DNA from 2 places in the Rahnella sp. Larv3_ips genome. Region 2 is predicted to be linked to the other one. Evidence: predicted binding sites of a transcription regulator. Region 2 holds the regulator's gene; the other holds the start of a gene.
The links. The regulator PhoB, encoded in region 2, activates phosphate uptake and scavenging genes when phosphate is short. The targets are predictions, from matches to a motif close to CTGTCATAAAACTGNCNNAT.
Positions count from the first base shown of each region.

Region 1: the regulator PhoB is predicted to act here: its motif matches at 5,543-5,562, upstream of phnC (phosphonate ABC transporter ATP-binding protein).

Region 1 covers NZ_MJIB01000005.1:291,798-301,767, forward strand. The annotation lists gene ED901_RS10085 (NAD-dependent succinate-semialdehyde dehydrogenase) at 1-405, shown strand, start outside; gene ED901_RS10090 (cupin domain-containing protein) at 627-1,748, shown strand; gene phnE (phosphonate ABC transporter, permease protein PhnE) at 1,815-2,738, opposite strand; gene phnE (phosphonate ABC transporter, permease protein PhnE) at 2,738-3,601, opposite strand; gene phnD (phosphonate ABC transporter substrate-binding protein) at 3,667-4,599, opposite strand; gene phnC (phosphonate ABC transporter ATP-binding protein) at 4,666-5,502, opposite strand; gene dld (D-lactate dehydrogenase) at 5,665-7,356, shown strand; gene ED901_RS10120 (Yip1 family protein) at 7,431-8,021, opposite strand; gene ED901_RS10125 (hypothetical protein) at 8,199-8,795, opposite strand; gene ED901_RS10135 (aspartate/glutamate racemase family protein) at 9,262-9,894, shown strand.
Region 2 covers NZ_MJIB01000005.1:683,619-693,588, reverse strand. The annotation lists gene sbcC (exonuclease subunit SbcC) at 1-804, opposite strand, end outside; gene sbcD (exonuclease subunit SbcD) at 801-2,039, opposite strand; gene phoB (phosphate response regulator transcription factor PhoB) at 2,256-2,945, shown strand; gene phoR (phosphate regulon sensor histidine kinase PhoR) at 2,967-4,286, shown strand; gene ED901_RS12085 (cobalamin-independent methionine synthase II family protein) at 4,552-5,655, shown strand; gene brnQ (branched-chain amino acid transport system II carrier protein) at 6,098-7,417, shown strand; gene proY (proline-specific permease ProY) at 7,567-8,985, shown strand; gene ggt (gamma-glutamyltransferase) at 9,056-9,970, opposite strand, start outside.

The DNA.
Region 1 (9,970 bases), 390 kb from region 2:
GCGAAACTGCACTTTGGCGGTAAAAAGGTGACAGACAATCCGGGTAATTTCTTCGAGCCAACGATTCTGACGCATATCACCCGCGACAATCCGGCATATTTTGAAGAGTTCTTTGGCCCGGTCGCCCAGGTGTATGTGGTGAAAAATGACGAGGAACTGGTGAAACTTGCCAATGACTCGCACTACGGCCTCGGCGGTTCGGTCTTCACCAAAGACATGGACCGTGCCCGTAAGCTGGCAAGCCAGATTGAAACCGGCATGGTATATGTCAATTCACCGACAGACACCGCCGCCGAACTGCCATTTGGTGGGGTTAAGCGCTCAGGTTTTGGTCGCGAGCTGTCAGATCTGGGGATCAAAGAATTTGTGAACCAGAAACTGGTCGTGCTGGCCGCGAAATCGTAACTGTTTCAACCAGAGTTCTGTACCCAAAATAATTCAGGCGGCAGCAAGGCCGCAAGCGAAGGAAACCCGATGAGCTGACTTATGCCAGTGATTCGGGTGACTGAATGTCGCCAACGCCCCTGCGGTTTGAATTATGACGGGTAGCCTTGACCCACGACAAAGCGGTATTGCATACAGCCTCTCTATAATCGGGGCTGTTTGTCTTTCCACTGGTGAATCACATGGCGTATGAACTCAATCTCGACTGGCCAGAGTTTTTAGAAAAATACTGGCAAAAACAACCTGTTATTATCAAAAAAGCGTTCACAAACTTTGTCGATCCGATCACTCCGGATGAGTTAGCCGGCCTTGCGATGGAACCTGAGGTGGACAGCCGCCTGGTCAGCCATAAGAACGGGCAATGGCAGGCGAGCAACGGGCCTTTCGAACATTTCGATAATTTGGGTGAAACCGGCTGGTCGTTGCTGGCGCAGGCGGTTAACCACTGGCACGCGCCTTCTGCCGAACTGGTTCGTCCTTTCCGTGTACTGCCTGACTGGCGTCTCGACGATCTGATGATCTCCTATTCCGTGCCGGGCGGCGGTGTCGGCCCGCATATCGATCAATATGACGTATTTATCATTCAGGGCATGGGCAGCCGCCGCTGGCGTGTGGGGGATGCTTTGCCAATGCGCCAGTTTTGCCCGCATCCGGCGTTATTACACGTTGACCCTTTCACGCCAATCATTGATGAAGATCTGGAACCTGGCGACATTTTGTATATTCCGCCAGGCTTCCCGCATGACGGTTTCACCCATGAAACGGCGCTAAACTATTCCGTCGGTTTTCGTGGCCCGAACACCCGTGATTTCATCAGCAGCTTTGCGGACTATGCGCTGGAAAACGATCTCGGTGGCAACCACTACAGCGACCCGGATCTGACACTGCGCGAGCATGTGGGCAAAGTTGAAGAGTACGAACTGGATCGTGTGCGTAATATGATGCACGAGCTAATCAATGAGCCGGAATCCTTTAAACAGTGGTTCGGACGCTTCGCCACCACGCCACGCCATGAACTGGACATCGCTCCCGCTGAACCGCCGTTTGAAGCTCACGAAATTGTCGATGCCCTGACGCAGGGCGACAGCCTGACCCGTCTCAGCGGCCTGCGCGTGCTGAATGTGGGCGGGCGTTTCTTCGTGAACAGCGAAGCGCTGGAAACCGATAATGTGAAGGCGGCCGATGCGTTGTGCCGTTACACCTGCATCAGTAAAAATGAGCTGGGGAACGCGGTACAGGATCCGGAGTTTATCGCTGTACTCACCGATCTGGTGAATCAGGGTTACTGGTTTTTTGACGAGTAAAAACTGACGCGGTTGAAACGAAAAAGGCGGCATCCAACAGGGACGCCGCCTTTTTTATTCCGCGTTTTATGGCCGGTAAAGCTCGACCGGCGTTTTCGATCTCCGCACTTCAGGCTCAAACAGCGCTATCTCTTCACCCTGAATATATTTCGCCCGCAGCATCGCGGAAATCTTGTCCATTATCATGACGATAGCCACCAGAATAAGCGTGATAAACATCACCACATCCCAGTTCCACAGCCGCATATTTTCCGCATACACCAGGCCAATCCCCCCTGCCCCGACAAAGCCGAGCACCGCGGCAGAACGGGTGTTGGATTCAATCTGATACAGCGACAGTGCAAGGAAGGTCGGGAACGACTGGGTAAAGATACCAAAGCGGTGGGTTTGAAGCGGTGAAGCGCCCAGCGCCCGCAGGCCACGGCTTGGCGAGCGTTCCACGGCTTCATGCCCTTCGGCGAATAATTTGCCCAGTAACCCTAAATCCTGCATCACTATCGCCAGCACGCCTGCCAGCGGCCCCATGCCGACGGCGCGAACGAAAATCAGCCCCCAGATCGCCATATCCAACCCGCGCAGCACGTCAAGAAGCCGGCGAACGATCAGCGAAACAGGTCTGAGCAAGGGAGTGTTCATCACGTTTCGCGCAGCCAGAAATGACAACGGCAATGCCAGGAAAGAGGCGGTGATCGTGCCGGCAAAAACTATCGCCAGCGTGATGCCAATTTGCGAAAAATAGTACATAAACGGCCATTCGGAGACGTTGTGCCAGACGAACATGCGCAGGAAATAGCGCCCGACTTCACGGCTGCCGCGCACCACTTCGCTCCACGGAATGCCGAAGTAACTGAAAAAGTAGACGTAATACAGCGTAATCACCACGGCCAGTATCGCGAGGTAGCGCAGATAGCGGCGCTGCGCGGCAAACAAATGTCCGTGCTGTTGTTTCAGGCTGCTGACAACATGAGGTTCAAGCGCATCGGTTAACATCAGAAAGTGCCCTCCACAACGCGTTTGCGCAGTTTTCCTGAGAGATAATCCATTATCGATACCACCAATATAATCAGCAGTAAGGTCATGCTGACCTGATCATAACGGTCGAGCTTGATTGAGGTCATCAGCTCCTGCCCGATGCCACCGGCACCGACCAGCCCGAGAATGGTGGACTGACGGAAGTTGATCTCAAGGCGCATAAAACTGTAGGACAGGAAAATCGGTTTCACCTGCGGCCACATGGCGAAACGCATGCGCTGCAGTCGCCCTGCGCCGCAGGCACGCAGGCCACGCACCGGTTTATCCGAGGCGGTTTCAATGGATTCGTAAAACAATTTGGTCAGGCTGCCAACGGTATGTAATGTCAGCGCGATAAAACCGGGGATTGCCCCCACGCCAAAGGCCATGACGCACATCACCGCCCAGGCCAGTTCCGGCATGGTGCGTAAGAAAGCGACAAACGTGCGGATACTGAATTTTATCCATTTTGGCGAATCGGTATTATTGGCGGCAAGAAATGCCAGAATAATGGCCAGCGCGGTGGATAAAATCGTCGACGAAAGTGCCAGCTGAATAGTTTCCCAGATCAGCGGCAACTGAATATTAAGCCGGTAGCCCCAGTAAGCGAAAGACCCTTCAGTATGACCATCAGCAAATAACAACGGCCAGTGCAATACCGGCACCGTTTCACCGATATAATCAAAAAAACTCGGCGCGGAAACAATAATGGTTTTCAGATTTAGCTCGGAAACATTGCCTGACCAAAGATATAAAACCAGCATCAATCCTGACCAGATCAGCGCTTCACGCTTTTGTTTCCCGCGCACCTGCTGATAATAACGATTGAAATCTTTATTCAAAATAATATTTCCGGTTTACAGATAATAATAATTCCTCCCCCTGCGAAGGAGGAGGAAACTACGGATTAACGACCGCCTTTAGTCAGCTCACGCTTCATATCGATAATCTGCTGATATTCCGCCAGCGACGTTTCACCGATGTGTTGTTTACCGCCGACGGCTTTCACGAAGCAGGCGTGGTCTTCTTTATCCAGTTTCTTGATGGCAGAAACCAGTTTGGCTTTAAATGCCGGTGGCAAATCGCTGCGCACTAAAATCGGGCCGTTAGGGATCAGCGGAGATTCCCAGATGATACGGATTTTCTTCATCAGATCCGGATGGTCCATGCGGATCATTCGGTTGAATGCCCCTGAGGTATAACCGGTTTCACGGTCACCAATCATTGAAGCCCAGGTCACCGCGCCTTCGAACTGGCCGTTCAGCACGCCAAGAATGTCCTGCTCATGGCCGCCGGAGAAGGTAACGCTGGAGAAGAAGTTGTTGTATTTATTATCCGTTGTGCCGCCAAACTCTTTCTTGAACGCCTGATTCGGGATCAGGTAACCGGAGGTGGAATCCGGGTCAGCGAAGCCAAAGGATTTACCTTTCAGATCAGAAATTTTCTGGTACGGGCTGTCGGCTTTGACCACGACAACCGAGTGATAACCGCGGGATTTGTCGGTATCGTCGATCACAATACCCACCAGATCCACTGCTTTCGGGTTATTAATATAAACCGACGCGAAAGACGACGGAGACATACTTAATACCATGTCGACTTTCTTGCCTAATAACCCCTGAATAACGCCTGAATAATCGGAGGAATTACGCAGTTTAGTATCCACATTTAATTCTTTATCGAAGAAATCTTTGACGCACTGATTATCCCCGATTTGCTGAGTCGCATTCTGCCCGCCCAAAATACCTAAGTTCAGTTCTTTAGGCGCATCTTCTGCCATGCTGTGCATTGCGGTAAAGGAACCTGCAACAAAGACTGCCAGACGTAATAACTTCTTCATGTAATGGTAACCTTGTGTAGATTGAGAGAAAGTAGAAATAAAGCGTGCCAAAATTGAGTCTTATAATTAAACCGCTACGGCTTCATGTTCCTCACCGTATAACTGATGCAGGATCCCGTCAGTTAACTGATCAGGATGACCATCAAATATAATTTGCCCTTTCGCAATGCCAATAACACGGGTGCAATAATCTTTCACCAGTTCGACCGAATGCAAATTCACCATCACTGCGATATTTTCTTCGCTGACTTTTTTCAGTGCATTCATGATGCGCAGGGTATTTTTTGGATCGAGAGAAGCAACGGGTTCATCGGCCAGCAAAATTTTGGGGTTTTGCATCAGTGCGCGACATATCGCCACCCGCTGCATCTGCCCGCCGGAAAGATTTTCGGCGCGTTGTAACGCATGCGGCAACATGTGCAGCCATTCCAGCAGGGAAATCGCCCGGGCGCGGTCTTCGTCGTTAAACTGGTTAAAGAATGATTTGAAAGTTGAGGTATGGCTCAGACGCCCGAGCAACACGTTAGTCAGTACATCCAGACGCGGGACCAGGCAAAAATCCTGAAAGATCATGCCACAACCGGAACGCCAGCGGCGCAACGCTTTGCCGGTCAGCCCGGCAAGCTCCTGCTGTTCACCATTTTCGTAATGACACACCACGCTGCCGTCGGTTAACGGAATGGTGCCATTGAGAACGTGCAGCAGCGTAGATTTTCCTGCACCGGAGCGGCCAATCACCGCGACAAACTCACCGGCGTGCAGATCAAAATTAATGTCATTAAGAACCCGCTGGCCGGATTTGTAGGATTTCACCAGGCCTTTGACGTCGAGTACTTTGTTCAGATGCTGTGTCCCGGCCTGAGGATATTCAGCCTGTGCCAGCTTAAGTTGTGCTTGCGCCATGATGCTGTCTCTCGGTTGCTTTCATTATCTGGCGTTCATTAAGCGCGAGTTTTATGACACATCAATGACGATTTAATGGACAGCGCATGACAAAAAGACGCTGGAATAAGTCTATGATTGTAGGGGTGCCAAATGCGCATCACGTCAAAAAAGGAAGATGAAATGGATAATCAGACACTCATCGCCGCATTGAAAGAGATTGCCGGCATCCGCCATGTTCTGACCGGTGACAGCAACACCGAGCGCTACCGTAAAGGGTTTCGCTCCGGCGGAGGCAAAGCGCTGGCGGTCGTATTCCCGCAGACATTGCTGCAACAGTGGCAACTGCTGAAAGTGTGCATCGCGGCCGATAAAATCGTCATCATGCAGGCTGCCAATACCGGCCTGACCGAAGGCTCGACGCCCAGCGGGGACGATTACGACCGCGACATTGTTATTTTCAGCACGCTGAAGCTGGATAAGATCCAGTTGCTCGACGGCGGCCATCAGGTGATAGGCTTTCCCGGCAGCACACTCTATAAGCTGGAGAAAATGCTTAAGCCGTACAACCGGGAACCTCACTCGGTGATCGGATCATCCTGCATCGGTGCCTCCGTTGTCGGCGGGATCTGCAATAACTCCGGCGGCTCGCTGGTCAAACGCGGCCCGGCCTATACCGAAATGGCACTCTACGCACAGATAGATGAGCAGGGAGAGCTGAAGCTGATTAATCATCTGGGTATCAACCTCGGTGATACACCCGAGGAGATCCTGACGCGTCTGGAAAAAGCGGAATATCTTGAAACCGATATCCTGCACGATAAGCGGCTGGCGTCCGATAACGAATACGCCTCACGCGTTCGTGAAGTGGATGCTGATACGCCGTCACGCTTTAACGCCGACCAGCGCCGGTTGTTTGAGGCCTCAGGTTGTGCCGGAAAGCTGGCGGTTTTTGCGGTACGCCTCGACACTTTCCCGGCAGAAACCCAGCAGCAGGTGTTTTACATCGGCACCAATGACACCGCCGTCCTCACTGAACTGCGCCGTCAGATCCTGCGTGACTTCACTCATCTGCCTGTTGCGGGCGAATACATGCATCGTGACATTTTCGATATCACCGAAGTCTATGGCAAAGACACCTTCATGATGATCGACAAACTTGGCACCGATAAAATGCCGGATATGTTTACCGCCAAAGGTAAATTCGATGCCCACGCCAGCAAAGTGCCTTTTCTGCCGAAAAACTTCAGCGACCGCGTCATGCAATGCCTGAGCAAAGCCCTGCCCAATCATCTGCCTCCCCGGATGAAACAATACCGCGATCGTTTTGAACATCATCTGCTGCTGAAAATGTCAGGTCAGGGCATTGATGAGGCCAGAAACTTCCTCACCCGATTCTTCAGTGACGGTCAGGGCGATTTCTTTATTTGTTCTGCCGATGAAGGTAAAAAAGCTTTCCTGCATCGCTTCGCCGCAGCGGGTGCCGCGGTGCGTTATCACGCAGTGCATGAAAAAGAGGTGGAGGACATTCTGGCACTGGACATCGCGCTGCGACGCAATGACCGCGAATGGTTTGAAACCCTGCCGGAGGATATCGATAACCAGCTGGTGGCAAAACTGTATTACGGCCATTTCATGTGCCACGTTTTCCATCAGGATTACATCGTCAAAAAAGGCGCGAACAGCAAGGCGCTGAAACACAGGATGCTTGAGCTTCTCGACGCCAAAGGCGCGGAGTACCCGGCCGAGCATAACGTCGGGCATCTGTATATGGCGAAACCGCACCTGAAAGCCTTCTACCAACAGGCCGATCCCACCAACAGCTTCAATCCGGGAATAGGAAAAACCAGTAAGTTGAAAAACTGGCAGGAATAACAAATCCTGGAGCATGGATTATGCGGGGTTAGTTTGTTGCTCCCTCCCCTTCGCTGTGGAGGGAGCAGTGCAGATCAAAATAGCTGAGTTCCGTAACCCCACATGATCACCGTCAGCGCGAGCAGCAGCTCAAGAACCAGAACACCCATTGCCAGAGTTGAACTGGAGAACAGAAAGCCTTCGCGCCGGTCGATATTCAGGAAGTTCGGAATACCGAGATACAGCAGATATCCGCTGTAGCACAAACCAATAATACCGACGAACAGGCACAGCCAGACCATCGGATATAACGCGACGATCCCGCTGAGGAACATCGGTGTGGCAACGTAACCGGCAAACACGATGCAGTTGTTGAGTGTCGGACGACTGTCATAGCGACGCGCCATCCAGTAGATAATTCGCCCCATCAGGGCGACAGCACCGAGCATCAGAACATAAAAAATAACGGCGATGTAGGACGCGGTGAACATGGAAACCAGCAGTTTCTGCCCGTCACCGAAATTCCAGCCAAGCTGCGTGGTTCCGATAAAGGAACAGACAACCGGAATAAGCGCCATCAGAAGAACATGATGAGAATACACATGTGAAACGGTTTCCCGTTCACGCTGGATTTGTTGCAGTTCGGGACCTGGATGGGACAACAGTCCCCAGACATGATTTACCATGAAACACCCCCTTGTACGCCGAAAGCCGCCAGCGGCGTGCGGTGATAAACCTTCGGGAATGCCCGTTACACTGAGGCACAAGGAAGGTGGCGACCTGTCTAAATTATAGCCGTTATTGTTGAATCTGCAGAGGCGGCCAATTCTGCATGAAGGATCATTGGCCGCCTCGGGTCGCCTTTAATGAATAAAGCGTGCAGCGGTAAAGGTCACGCCAACTAACACCAGCATCATGCTGATAATCCATCGGGTCTGTTGAATCATCAGATCATAAAACATGGCCTGCATCCCGCTCAGGGAAGCTTCAATTTTCACAAAGCGTGCGTCTACCTTTTCAAATCGTTGATCGATTTTGTCAAAACGCTCATCTACACGCTCAAACTGGTTATCGATCCGGACCAGATGATCGTCAATCCTCAGCAGGTGTCCGTCGATGCGGGCGACGCTCTGCTCGGTTCTCCCGAGACGCACCCCTATATCTGTCACGGTTTCAGTGAGCGTGACCATCTGGTGTTCCAGCTTGCCGACTCGGAGGTGGGTATCCGTGACCACGTCGGTCAGTTGACTGACCTGCTGTTCCACCTTCCCCACACGCAAATTCAGTCCAGCAAGTTCCTCACCGGTTTTAATTCCCTGCTTTTCAATACTGTTGATCTGATTTTGCAAAAGCTTTTCCATTAGCGATTTCTCCTTGGGTGCTTCCGGCCAGGCTGGTGCGCCTGGGAAATAGAGCGTCGGGTTGACGGGCGATATATCCATTGTGCTGAGCTGATACATAGTTGGTTATCCCTCACATGTGTTTCCCTGTTCAGATATCCTTAATCTGCAACCAGTTTGCACTGTATAAATAACCACCTCAAATCAATTTATTGCTCGTTTAACACACCGATTTTAATGTATCTATGTTTGAGGTCGTTGCATTGAGCAAAGAAATAACTCCAGATAAATTAGCATGTTACGCGTGGCGGTAACGGTGGTGAGTTACACGAAAACAAACTTAACCGCTATAACCGACTTCGCAGCATATCCGCCCTTCATCTCGATCCCGTCGCCAGTTATTGTTGACGCCGTTTATGCTCGCAGGAAAGACGGAGTGCTGAATAAAATAATGTATTTTTATCAATGCGTTATGATTGTTATGGGCAGCCAGAACACCCGGTAACGCGTGTTAACCGGCGCCAGCCACTCCCCATTCCCCCCACAAACCGTTAACGTAAAGGCTGAATCTCTCAAGGAGGCCGCTATGCGCATCACCTGCTTACACACCGCCGACAGTAATATTGCCGTTTTCGATAACGCCGCCCGCCAGCTTGGGCTTGATCATCATGAAATAACGCATCTCTCCCGGCCAGATTTACTGGCTGCGGCGGAAAGCACCGGCGGCATGACGGCGGATTTGCAACATCAAACTGCACAACTCCTGCGCAGCCTTGCCACCCATGCAGACCGTGTGCTGCTGACCTGCTCAACGCTCGGGGCTGCGGCCACGCTGGCAAACGAAAGCAGCCCGGCACCGGTTTTTCGCGTGGATCAGGCGCTGGCAGAGCAGGCGATGAAAACGCCGGGAAACGTGGTGGTGCTTTGCGCGGTGGAAAGCACCCTGGACACCACCCGGCGGCTGTTTGAACAGGCAGAAAGGCATCCGCTGGCGGTGCTGGAGGTCCGGCTGGTAGCGGGAGCATGGGAGAAATTTAAGCAGGGAAATCTGGCGGGCTATCTGCAAACGATTGCCGCTGCCGCTGACACCGCTTACCGGCAAGGCGCCGACTGCGTGGCGCTGGCTCAGGCTTCGATGACGGGTGCGGCAGAACTGACACAGATCGGGACGCCGCTCACCGCACCGGTTTGTGGCCTGCGGGCCGCCGTGTCTCAGTAACAGGCAACAAAAAGGCGAAAATCGAAAGAGTGGCTATACTCAAGGTGAAATATCATTGGCTTAGCACATCAGGCCG
Region 2 (9,970 bases):
GGCGGCGCTCAGTTGCTGCTGAGACTGCTGAAGTTTTTGCTGCACCTGCTGCCACTGTTGCAGCCAGTTAAGATCCTGCTGGCGCTGCTGCGCCTGCCGGCTGAGGCTGATTTCCTGTGCGTTCAGCTCAGTCAGTTCTGTTTCCAGCGCCTGGCGCTGTTCTTCGCTAAGCAGTTCGATACCGGCCATGCGTTGATGCAAACCGTCCAGGGTGACGCGTGCCTCTTTATGTTGTTCAAACACGCGTTCGGACAGCAGACCGTAGATTTCGGTACCGGTGAGTTCTTCCAGCAGTTCGGCGCGGTCGTTAGCGTCGGCATTCAGAAACGCCGCGAACTGGCCCTGCGACAGCATCATCGATTTGGTGAAACGGCCAAAATCCAGTCCGGTCAGTTCGGCGATAGCATCAAGTTTATCGCGCACTTTATCCGCCAGAATTTTGCCGTCGGCCAGCAAGGCCAGCTCGACTTTTGGCGCCTGTAAATTGCCGTCCGGTGAGTTTTTCGCGCGTCGCTGGCTCCAGAATGCGCGATAGCCGATGCCTTTCACTTCAAACTCCACTTCGGCCAGTGATTCGGCGGTATGGCGGGTCATCAGTTCATTCTGACTTGGCGTGACGTTCAGGCGTGGCGTCTGGTGATACAGCGCCAGACAGATGGCGTCGAGCAGGGTGGTTTTCCCCGCACCGGTCGGGCCGGTGATGGCGAATAAACCGTTGCTGGCGAACGGCTCGGCGGTGAAATCAATTTTCCATTCGCCTGCCAGCGAGTTCAGGTTTTTTAAACGCAGGCTGAGAATTTTCATTGTGCGCTGCCCTCCGTGCTCTGACCGCTGGTGACCTGTTCGACAACCTGGGCGAACAGCGTGCGCATCCGCGTCTGGCGCGGTTCATCCGTATCCGCTTCCAGCGACAATCTGCGCTCAAAAACGTCGCTGACGCTCAGCTCGCTGAGGGTCTCTTTTTCCTGCTGATCGATGCTGTGAATCCGTTGTTCTTTACTGCGGCGCAGTAACACGACCTCCACCGGCAGTTCGGCGGTCAGCGCCTGAATGCGGCGCTGAATGTCGCTGAGATAATCCTGCGTCGCCACTTCAATATCCAGCCAGACCGGTTTTGTGGCATCGCCTCCGGTGAAGTGCGCCAGCTGCTGTTCAATCTCCGCCAGCGAGCCTTTGATGATTTGCATCGGCTGGAAAACGGGGATCTCCAGCGTGTCGATGGCGTTGAGCGTGGCACCGTCGAAATCCAGCAGATAGACGCTTTTGGCTTTGCTCAGCTCATCAAAACTGAGCGGAATAGGGGAACCGCTGTAACGGATATGTTCCGTTTTCGCCACGCACTGCGCGCGGTGGATATGGCCGAGCGCGACGTAATCTACCGGCGGGAACGCCTGCGCCGGAAAGGCATCAAGAGTCCCAATATAGATGTCGCGCACGGAATCAGAGGTGCTGACGCCAACGGTGGTCAGATGGCCGGTGGCGATGATCGGCAGCGGCAGACCCAGTTGGTCGCGTTTGGCCTGCGCAGCGTGGCACAGCGCATCATAATGCGCGGCAATGGCTTCCTGTAAGGCCAGCTGTTTGTCGCTGCCGGATTGCCCTGCCTGACTGGCGATTAAATCGCGCGGGCGTAAAAAGGGGATCGCGCACAGTACGGCTCCCGGCGTACCATTGCGCTGATTTAACACCAGCACTTGCTCAGACAGATCTTCGCCGACGGTGGCGATCACCCGGGTATTGAGACAGGAAAGCAGCTCGCGGGACTCATTTAACGTGGCGACGGAATCATGATTACCGGCCAGCACAATCAGCTGACAGCCGGTGCGTTGTAATTCCACCACGAAGCGGTTATACAGTTCGCGGGCATAGCTCGGCGGTGAGCCGGTATCGAAAATGTCACCGGCCACGATCACGGCATCAACCTGATGATTTTCCACCTGTTCCGTCAGCCAGCGCAGAAAGGCCTGGTGCTCGGCGGCGCGGCTTTTGGTAAAGAAATACTGGCCAAGATGCCAGTCTGAGGTGTGGATCAGGCGCATGAAACTCCCTGTGGTTCGCGGTGCGGTAACAATGGCGCAAAGTATAAACGCCGACGGGGGACGATGTCCTGAGAAAATCGGACGCATTTCAGCAAGATGGCTGTTAAATTGCCGGGTAATGAACCATCCTTTCTATTCATAAATCTGTCACAAAACTGACGCATAATGGCGCCCGCAATCAAATAAAAGATCGCTAACCTATTGGCAGGACCTACGATGGCTAGACGTATATTAGTGGTTGAAGACGAAGCTCCTATTCGTGAAATGGTGTGTTTTGTACTGGAACAAAATGGCTATCAGGCTGTTGAAGCTGAAGATTTTGATTCCGCGGTGGCCCAGCTGGTCGAGCCTTATCCTGAGCTTATCCTGCTCGACTGGATGTTACCGGGCGGTTCCGGTATTCAGTTTATTAAGCACCTTAAACGTGAAGCCCTGACCCGCGAAATCCCGGTGATGATGCTGACCGCACGCGGTGAAGAAGAAGATCGGGTGCGCGGCCTCGAAGTGGGTGCCGATGATTACATCACCAAACCGTTTTCTCCGAAAGAACTGGTTGCCCGCATCAAAGCGGTAATGCGCCGCATTTCTCCGATGGCGGTGGAAGAGGTGATCGACATGCAGGGGCTGAGCCTGGATCCTTCCTCTCACCGGGTGATGGCCAACGAGCAGGCGCTCGACATGGGGCCGACCGAATTCAAATTATTACACTTCTTTATGACCCACTCAGAACGTGTTTACAGCCGCGAACAGTTGCTGAATAACGTCTGGGGCACTAACGTTTATGTGGAAGATCGCACCGTGGACGTGCATATTCGTCGTTTACGTAAAGCGCTGGAAACCAGTGGACATGACAGAATGATTCAGACTGTCCGTGGCACGGGATACCGTTTCTCAACGCGTTATTAATCCCCACAGCGGAGAATCTGTGTGTTAGAACGTTTGTCATGGAAACGGCTGGCCGGCGAATTTTTCCTCTTTTGCCTGCCAGCGATCATTCTCGGCATTTTTGTCGGCCATTTTGGCTGGCTTCTCTTTGCGTCGCTGCTGGCGGCGCTGGGCTGGAACTATTACAACCAGCTTAAACTCTCACATTGGCTGTGGCTTGACCGCAGCATCACCCCGCCAAACGGGCGCTGGAGCTGGGAGCCGCTTTTCTACGGGCTGAACCAGATGCAGATGCGTAACCGTCGTCGTCGTCGCGAATTAGGGCAATTAATTAAACGTTTTCGCAGCGGTGCAGAATCGTTACCTGATGCAGTGGTGCTGACCACCGAAGAGGGCAATATTTTCTGGTGTAACGGTCTGGCGCAGGAACTGCTCGGCTTTCGCTGGCCGGAAGACAACGGGCAGCACATCTTTAACCTTTTGCGCTATCCGGAGTTTCGCGCCTGGATCCAGGCCCGGGATTTCAGCCGTGCACTGAATCTTCAGCTGAATAATGAGCATTACGTGGAGTTTCGCGTGATGCCTTATTCTGAAGGGCAATTACTGATGGTGGCGCGGGATGTCACGCAGATGCGTCAGCTCGAGGGCGCGCGACGCAACTTCTTCGCTAACGTCAGCCATGAGCTGCGTACGCCGCTGACCGTTTTGCAGGGCTATCTGGAAATGATGGAAGACGCCAAGCTGGAAGAGCCGTTTCGTTCCAAAGCGCTGGATACCATGCAGGAGCAGACGCGACGCATGGACGGGCTGGTAAAACAGCTGCTGACGCTGTCGAAAATAGAAGCTTCTGCCAATATGGATTTGCACGAGAAAGTCGATATTCCGGTGATGCTCGGCATGCTGGAGCGTGAAGTGCAGACGCTGAGCGGCGGTCAGCATGAGGTCGTATTCCGTATAAACGACAAGCTGAAGGTCTTTGGCAACGAAGATCAACTGCGCAGCGCGGTTTCCAATCTGGTGTACAACGCGGTCAATCACACCCCGGCGGGCACCCGCATTGAAGTCAACTGGCAGCAAACGCCGCACGGCGCGCAGTTCCAGATAAGCGACAACGGGCCGGGTATTGCGCCTCAGCACCTTCCGCGCCTGACCGAACGTTTCTATCGCGTAGACAAAGCGCGCTCCCGCCAGACCGGTGGCAGCGGGCTGGGCTTAGCGATCGTCAAACATGCCCTGAGCCATCACAACGCCAGGCTGGAAGTCATGAGCGAAGTGGGTGTCGGCACCCGCTTTATGTTTACGCTGGCGCCGCGGTTGATTGTTCCGCAAGACGCCGGTGCGCAAGCTTCCATTAAGCCTTAATCCTCTCAAGCCTGTTATCTGCGGATTTCAGGCTTTCTTACTCTTCCAAATGAACATTTCCTCTAAATGAACATTCTTCCCACTAACGTGAATTTTATTCACGTCCCATGAAGATTCCTCTGTTGCTGATAAGCGTGCTGCATGACACTATCCAATCAAAGACGTTTAGACATCCAGATGTCTATATATAACGCAACGCAATTATTTACTTTGTAAATCATTGGTATTCCGCCATACGCCGCGGGGTGCCTAAAAGGAGTCATGCATGCAACGTACAACCCCTCCATTCCGCGCCGACGTTGTCGGCAGTTTTCTGCGCCCGCTGGCGATTAAAGAAGCGCGTAAACAGTTTCAGGCCGGCGAGATTGATGCCGCTCAGCTGCGCGCTGTGGAAGACACTGAAATTCGTCGCGTGGTGGATTTGCAGCGTGAAGCCGGTCTGCAAGTGGTCACTGACGGCGAATTCCGCCGGGCGTGGTGGCACTTCGATTTCTTCGAAGGGCTGGACGGCGTGGAAGGTTACGACGCGGTGCAGGGGATCCAGTTCAACGGCGTACAAACGAAAGCACGCAGCATCAAAGTGGTCAGTAAACTCGGTTTTGGCGCACACCCGATGCTGGAAGATTTCCGCTTCCTGAAAAGCATCAGCGGCAGCGCGGTGCCCAAAATGACCATTCCAAGTCCGAGTGTGATGCATTTTCGCGGTGGCCGTGACGCCATCAGCAAAGAGGTTTACCCCGACCTGAAAGCGTATTTTGACGATCTGGCACAGGTTTACCGTGACGCCATCAGGGCGTTTTACGATGCCGGTTGCCGTTATCTGCAACTCGACGACACGGTCTGGGCGTACCTGTGTTCAGAAGATCAGAAGAAGCAAATCCGCGAACGTGGGGATTCTCCGGAAGAGTTAGCACGCACTTACGCTGACGTGCTGAATAAAGCCATTGCCGGGAAACCCGACGATCTGGTGATTGGTCTGCATGTTTGTCGTGGCAACTTCCGCTCCACCTGGATTTCAGAAGGTGGCTATGAACCGGTCGCGGAGATCCTGTTTGGCGGCGTGAACATCGATGCTTTCTTCCTTGAATATGACAACGAGCGTTCCGGTGGTTTCGAGCCGCTGCGCTTCATCAAAAAAGGCCATCAGCAGGCGGTTCTGGGATTGATCACCACAAAATCCGGCGAACTGGAGCTGGCGAAAACGGTGGAAGCGCGTCTTGCAGAAGCGGCTGAGTATCTGGATATCAACCAGATTTGCCTCAGCCCGCAGTGTGGTTTCGCCTCGACAGAAGAGGGCAACAGCCTGACCGAAGCGCAGCAGTGGGAAAAATTAAAACTGGTCGTCGATATCGCTGCGCGCGTCTGGTAAAGGCGTCGCCGGTTATTTATTGACCTCATTAATCTGCTGGATATCGTGCGTGAAATTGCCCGTTCGTGGTGATTTCACGCACTTTTTGCCTTTTCGGGGCATATCTTGTGCTTACTTCGTTCAAAAATCATACATATCATATTGCGTGTTTGTGGCTGTATTTAGTGATAATCGCTGCTCTAAAGCATTAATCTGGTTGAAGACTCTGCTTTTTGGATCTCGGCTTGCCTTTCTGCGCTATAAACGTTTACCTTAGCCCCCGCTGTCGCTCGATACTCCCTGCATAACAACGTAATCATCTGCATATCATCAGGCGTTTTAGGCTCCTTCCGGCTTCATTTTGGTGCTCTCTGGCTTTGTTCGCCATTCATCCTTCTGACCGAGCAGCACGACGACAGCAACGGACACTTTATTCATTTGAACAGGCAACACGACACCAATCATGAGTACTCGTTTAACAAATAAAGATATTCTGGCGTTAGGTTTCATGACCTTCGCTTTATTCGTCGGGGCCGGAAACATTATTTTCCCGCCAATGGTTGGCCTGCAGGCCGGTCCTGAAGTCTGGTGGGCTGCTGCCGGGTTTATGATCACAGCCGTCGGCCTCCCGGTGATGACCGTCATTGCCTTGGCGCGTGTCGGGGGCGGTGTTGACGCCCTGAGCTCTCCGATTGGCCGTGGTGCCGGTATTTTGCTGGCCACCGTCTGCTATCTTGCCGTGGGCCCGCTGTTTGCTACGCCACGCACCGCGACCGTTTCCTTTGAAGTGGGGATCGCGCCGATGACCGGTGACGGCCCGCTGCCTCTGCTGATTTATAGCGTGATTTATTTTGCGCTGGTGATCGGCATTTCCCTGTATCCGGGCCGTCTGCTCGATACCGTCGGGCATTTCCTCGCGCCGTTGAAAATGGTTGCACTGGCTGCGCTGGGCGTTGCCGCACTGCTGTGGCCTGCCGGCCAGACAATGCCTGCGGTCGATGCTTATCAAACGGTTCCCTTCTCAAGTGGCTTCGTAAACGGGTATCTGACGATGGATACGCTGGGAGCGCTGGTGTTCGGGATTGTGATCGTTAATGCCGCCCGTTCACGCGGTGTGTCTGATGCTAAGTTGCTGACCCGTTACACTATTCTGGCTGGGTTGATCGCCGGTTTAGGTCTGGTGTTGGTCTATCTCAGCCTGTTCAAACTTGGCGAAAACAGTGCATCACTGGTTCCTGGCGCGACTAACGGCGCGGTGATCCTGCATGCTTATGTGGCGCATACCTTTGGTGGCGTCGGCAGCTTCTTCCTCGGCGCGCTGATTTTCATCGCCTGTATGGTGACGGCGGTTGGCCTGACCTGTGCCTGTGCGGAGTTCTTTGCTCAGTACCTGCCGCTGTCTTACAAAACACTGGTGTTCATTCTGGGTCTGTTCTCCATGCTGGTGTCCAACCTCGGCCTGAGCCATCTGATTCAGATTTCAATTCCGGTGCTGACGGCCATTTACCCGCCATGTATCGCGCTGGTGGTCTTGAGCTTCACCCTGCGCTGGTGGAATAATACGACGCGCATCGTGGCGCCGGTCATGCTGGTCAGTCTGGTGTTCGGTATTGTTGATGGCATCAAAACCTCGGCCTTTGCTGATATCATGCCTGCCTGGACTGCGAACCTGCCACTGGCTGCACAAGGTCTTGCCTGGTTACCGCCGTCAGTATTAATGCTGGTGCTGGTGGGGATCTATGACAAAATCAGTGGCCCGCGCAGCGTCACGGCGCATCAATAATTATCGGGTGAAAGTTCCACAGTAGTTGAGTGAATTGTTCGCCAATCAGGCCACGGAAACCATTTCCGTGGCTTTTTCATTGGCAGGGTGCAGGTGTTTTTTTTGAATTGGCATTGTGATTTTTAAAATACAGAGACGGGTTAAGGTACATGCAAGAATCAGCTGAACAACCAACCGGGCAGCCAGAAGCGCCGGGCACGAAGCTAAAACGCGGTCTGACAACGCGTCATATTCGCTTTATGGCATTGGGATCAGCCATCGGAACCGGGCTGTTTTATGGATCGGCGGATGCCATCAAACTGGCAGGGCCCAGTGTATTGCTGGCATATCTGGTCGGCGGCATCATCGCCTTTATCATCATGCGCGCACTCGGCGAAATGTCGGTGCATAACCCGCAAAGCGGTTCGTTCTCACGTTATGCCCAGGACTACCTCGGGCCAATGGCGGGCTATATCACTGGCTGGACCTACTGTTTCGAAATCCTCATTGTGGCGATCGCCGACGTTACTGCCTTCGGCATTTATATGGGCGTCTGGTTCCCGGATGTGCCGCAGTGGACGTGGGTGCTCAGCGTCGTGCTGATCATCGGCGCGATCAATTTAGTCAGTGTGAAGGTGTTCGGCGAGCTGGAGTTCTGGTTCTCCTTCTTCAAAGTGCTGACGATTATCATCATGATTGTGGCGGGTTTCGGCATTATCTTCTGGGGCATCGGTAATGGCGGCCAGGCAACAGGTATCCATAATTTGTGGAGCCACGGCGGATTCTTCAGCCAGGGCATCATGGGGACTATCCTGTCGTTACAGCTGGTGATGTTCGCTTATGGCGGCATTGAAATCATTGGTATTACGGCCGGTGAAGCGGAAGATCCGAAGAAGTCGATTCCGAAAGCCATTAACTCGGTTCCGCTGCGTATTCTTGTGTTTTACGTGGGCACTCTGTTTGTCATCATGTCGATTTTCCCGTGGAATCAGATCGGTACGCAGGGGAGTCCGTTTGTACTGACATTCCAGCATATGGGGATCACTGCGGCGGCCGGTATTCTGAACTTCGTGGTGATCACTGCGTCGTTGTCGGCTATCAACAGCGATGTGTTTGGCGTGGGCCGTATGTTGCACGGAATGGCAAAGCAGGGGCAGGCGCCTAAAATGTTCAGCAAAGTGTCGCGTCTGGGCACTCCGTGGGTCACGGTGCTGGTGATGATGGCCGCGTTGCTGATTGCGGTTTACCTCAACTACATCATGCCTTCGAATGTGTTTTTGGTGATCGCGTCTCTGGCGACCTTTGCGACCGTCTGGGTGTGGATAATGATCCTGTTCTCCCAGATTGGTTTTCGTCGCAAGCTGAGCAAGCAGCAGGTTAAAGAGCTCGAGTTCCCGCTGCGTGGCGGCGTGTATACCTCGGTGTTCGGTATTATCTTCCTGGTGTTTATCATCGGCCTGATTGGTTACTTCCCGGATACCCGCGTGTCGCTTTACGTCGGTATGGTGTGGGTTGCCGCCCTGCTGATAGGGTATGCCTTCAAGCTGCGTAATGACCGCAAGAAGCAGGCAGTGTCACTGAGCAAGTAAGCAAGCACTTACCTTTCGGTAAAAAAAAGCCCCCGATATCTTCAAGGTATCGGGGGCTTTTTGTTGTCAGTTAATAGCCGATGGCCGCGCCTGCTGGCCGCCGCACATCATTCGCGCCATAGAGATAACCTTCGCGAACCTTGCCTGATACCGCCGAGTCATTACCTGAAGTGGCAGAGGTGACGCCTGCGGCGCCCGGTAACCCCACCATAATCAACTCCGTCGCGCCCCACGGCGTCTGTTCCACCATTTTATAGCCCATCTTCTGCAGGATGTTCAGGCTGTCCGGAGAAACGCCGCGCTGCTCGTAATACACTTCGTCCGGCAGCCATTGGTGGTGAATACGTGGTGCGTTCACGGCTTCCTGCGGTGCCATCCCGTGGTCGATGACATTGAGCGCGGACTGCAACGTAATGGTGATGATGCGTGAACCGCCCGGCGATCCCAGAACCATAAAGATTTTACCGTCTTTAGTCACCAGACTCGGGCTCATCGACGATAGTGGGCGCTTACCGGGGGCGATGGAATTTTTAACGCCCTGGACCAGACCGAAGAGGTTTTTCTCACCGACTTTTACCGTGAAATCATCCATTTCGTCGTTGAGGAAAAAACCGGTGCCGGGCGCGATCACCACAGAACCAAATAGACCATTGATGGTGTAGGTGGTGGAGACGGCGTTACCCATTTTATCGACGATGGAATAGTGCGTCGTTTCCGGTTTTTCGTGAGGTTCCATGCCCGGCTGAACGGCAGTCGATGGGGTGGCTTTATCCGCTTCTATCTTTTTACGGATTTCTTCGGCGTAACTTTTGCTGATCAGACGATCGACAGGATTTTTCACAAACGCCGGATCGCCGAGGTAAGTATTACGATCCATATAAGCATGACGCATGGCTTCGGTCATGACGTGAATCGACGCCGCTGAATTGAACCCCATGCTTTTCAGATCATAGCCTTCCACAATGTTGAGGATTTCGCACATCGT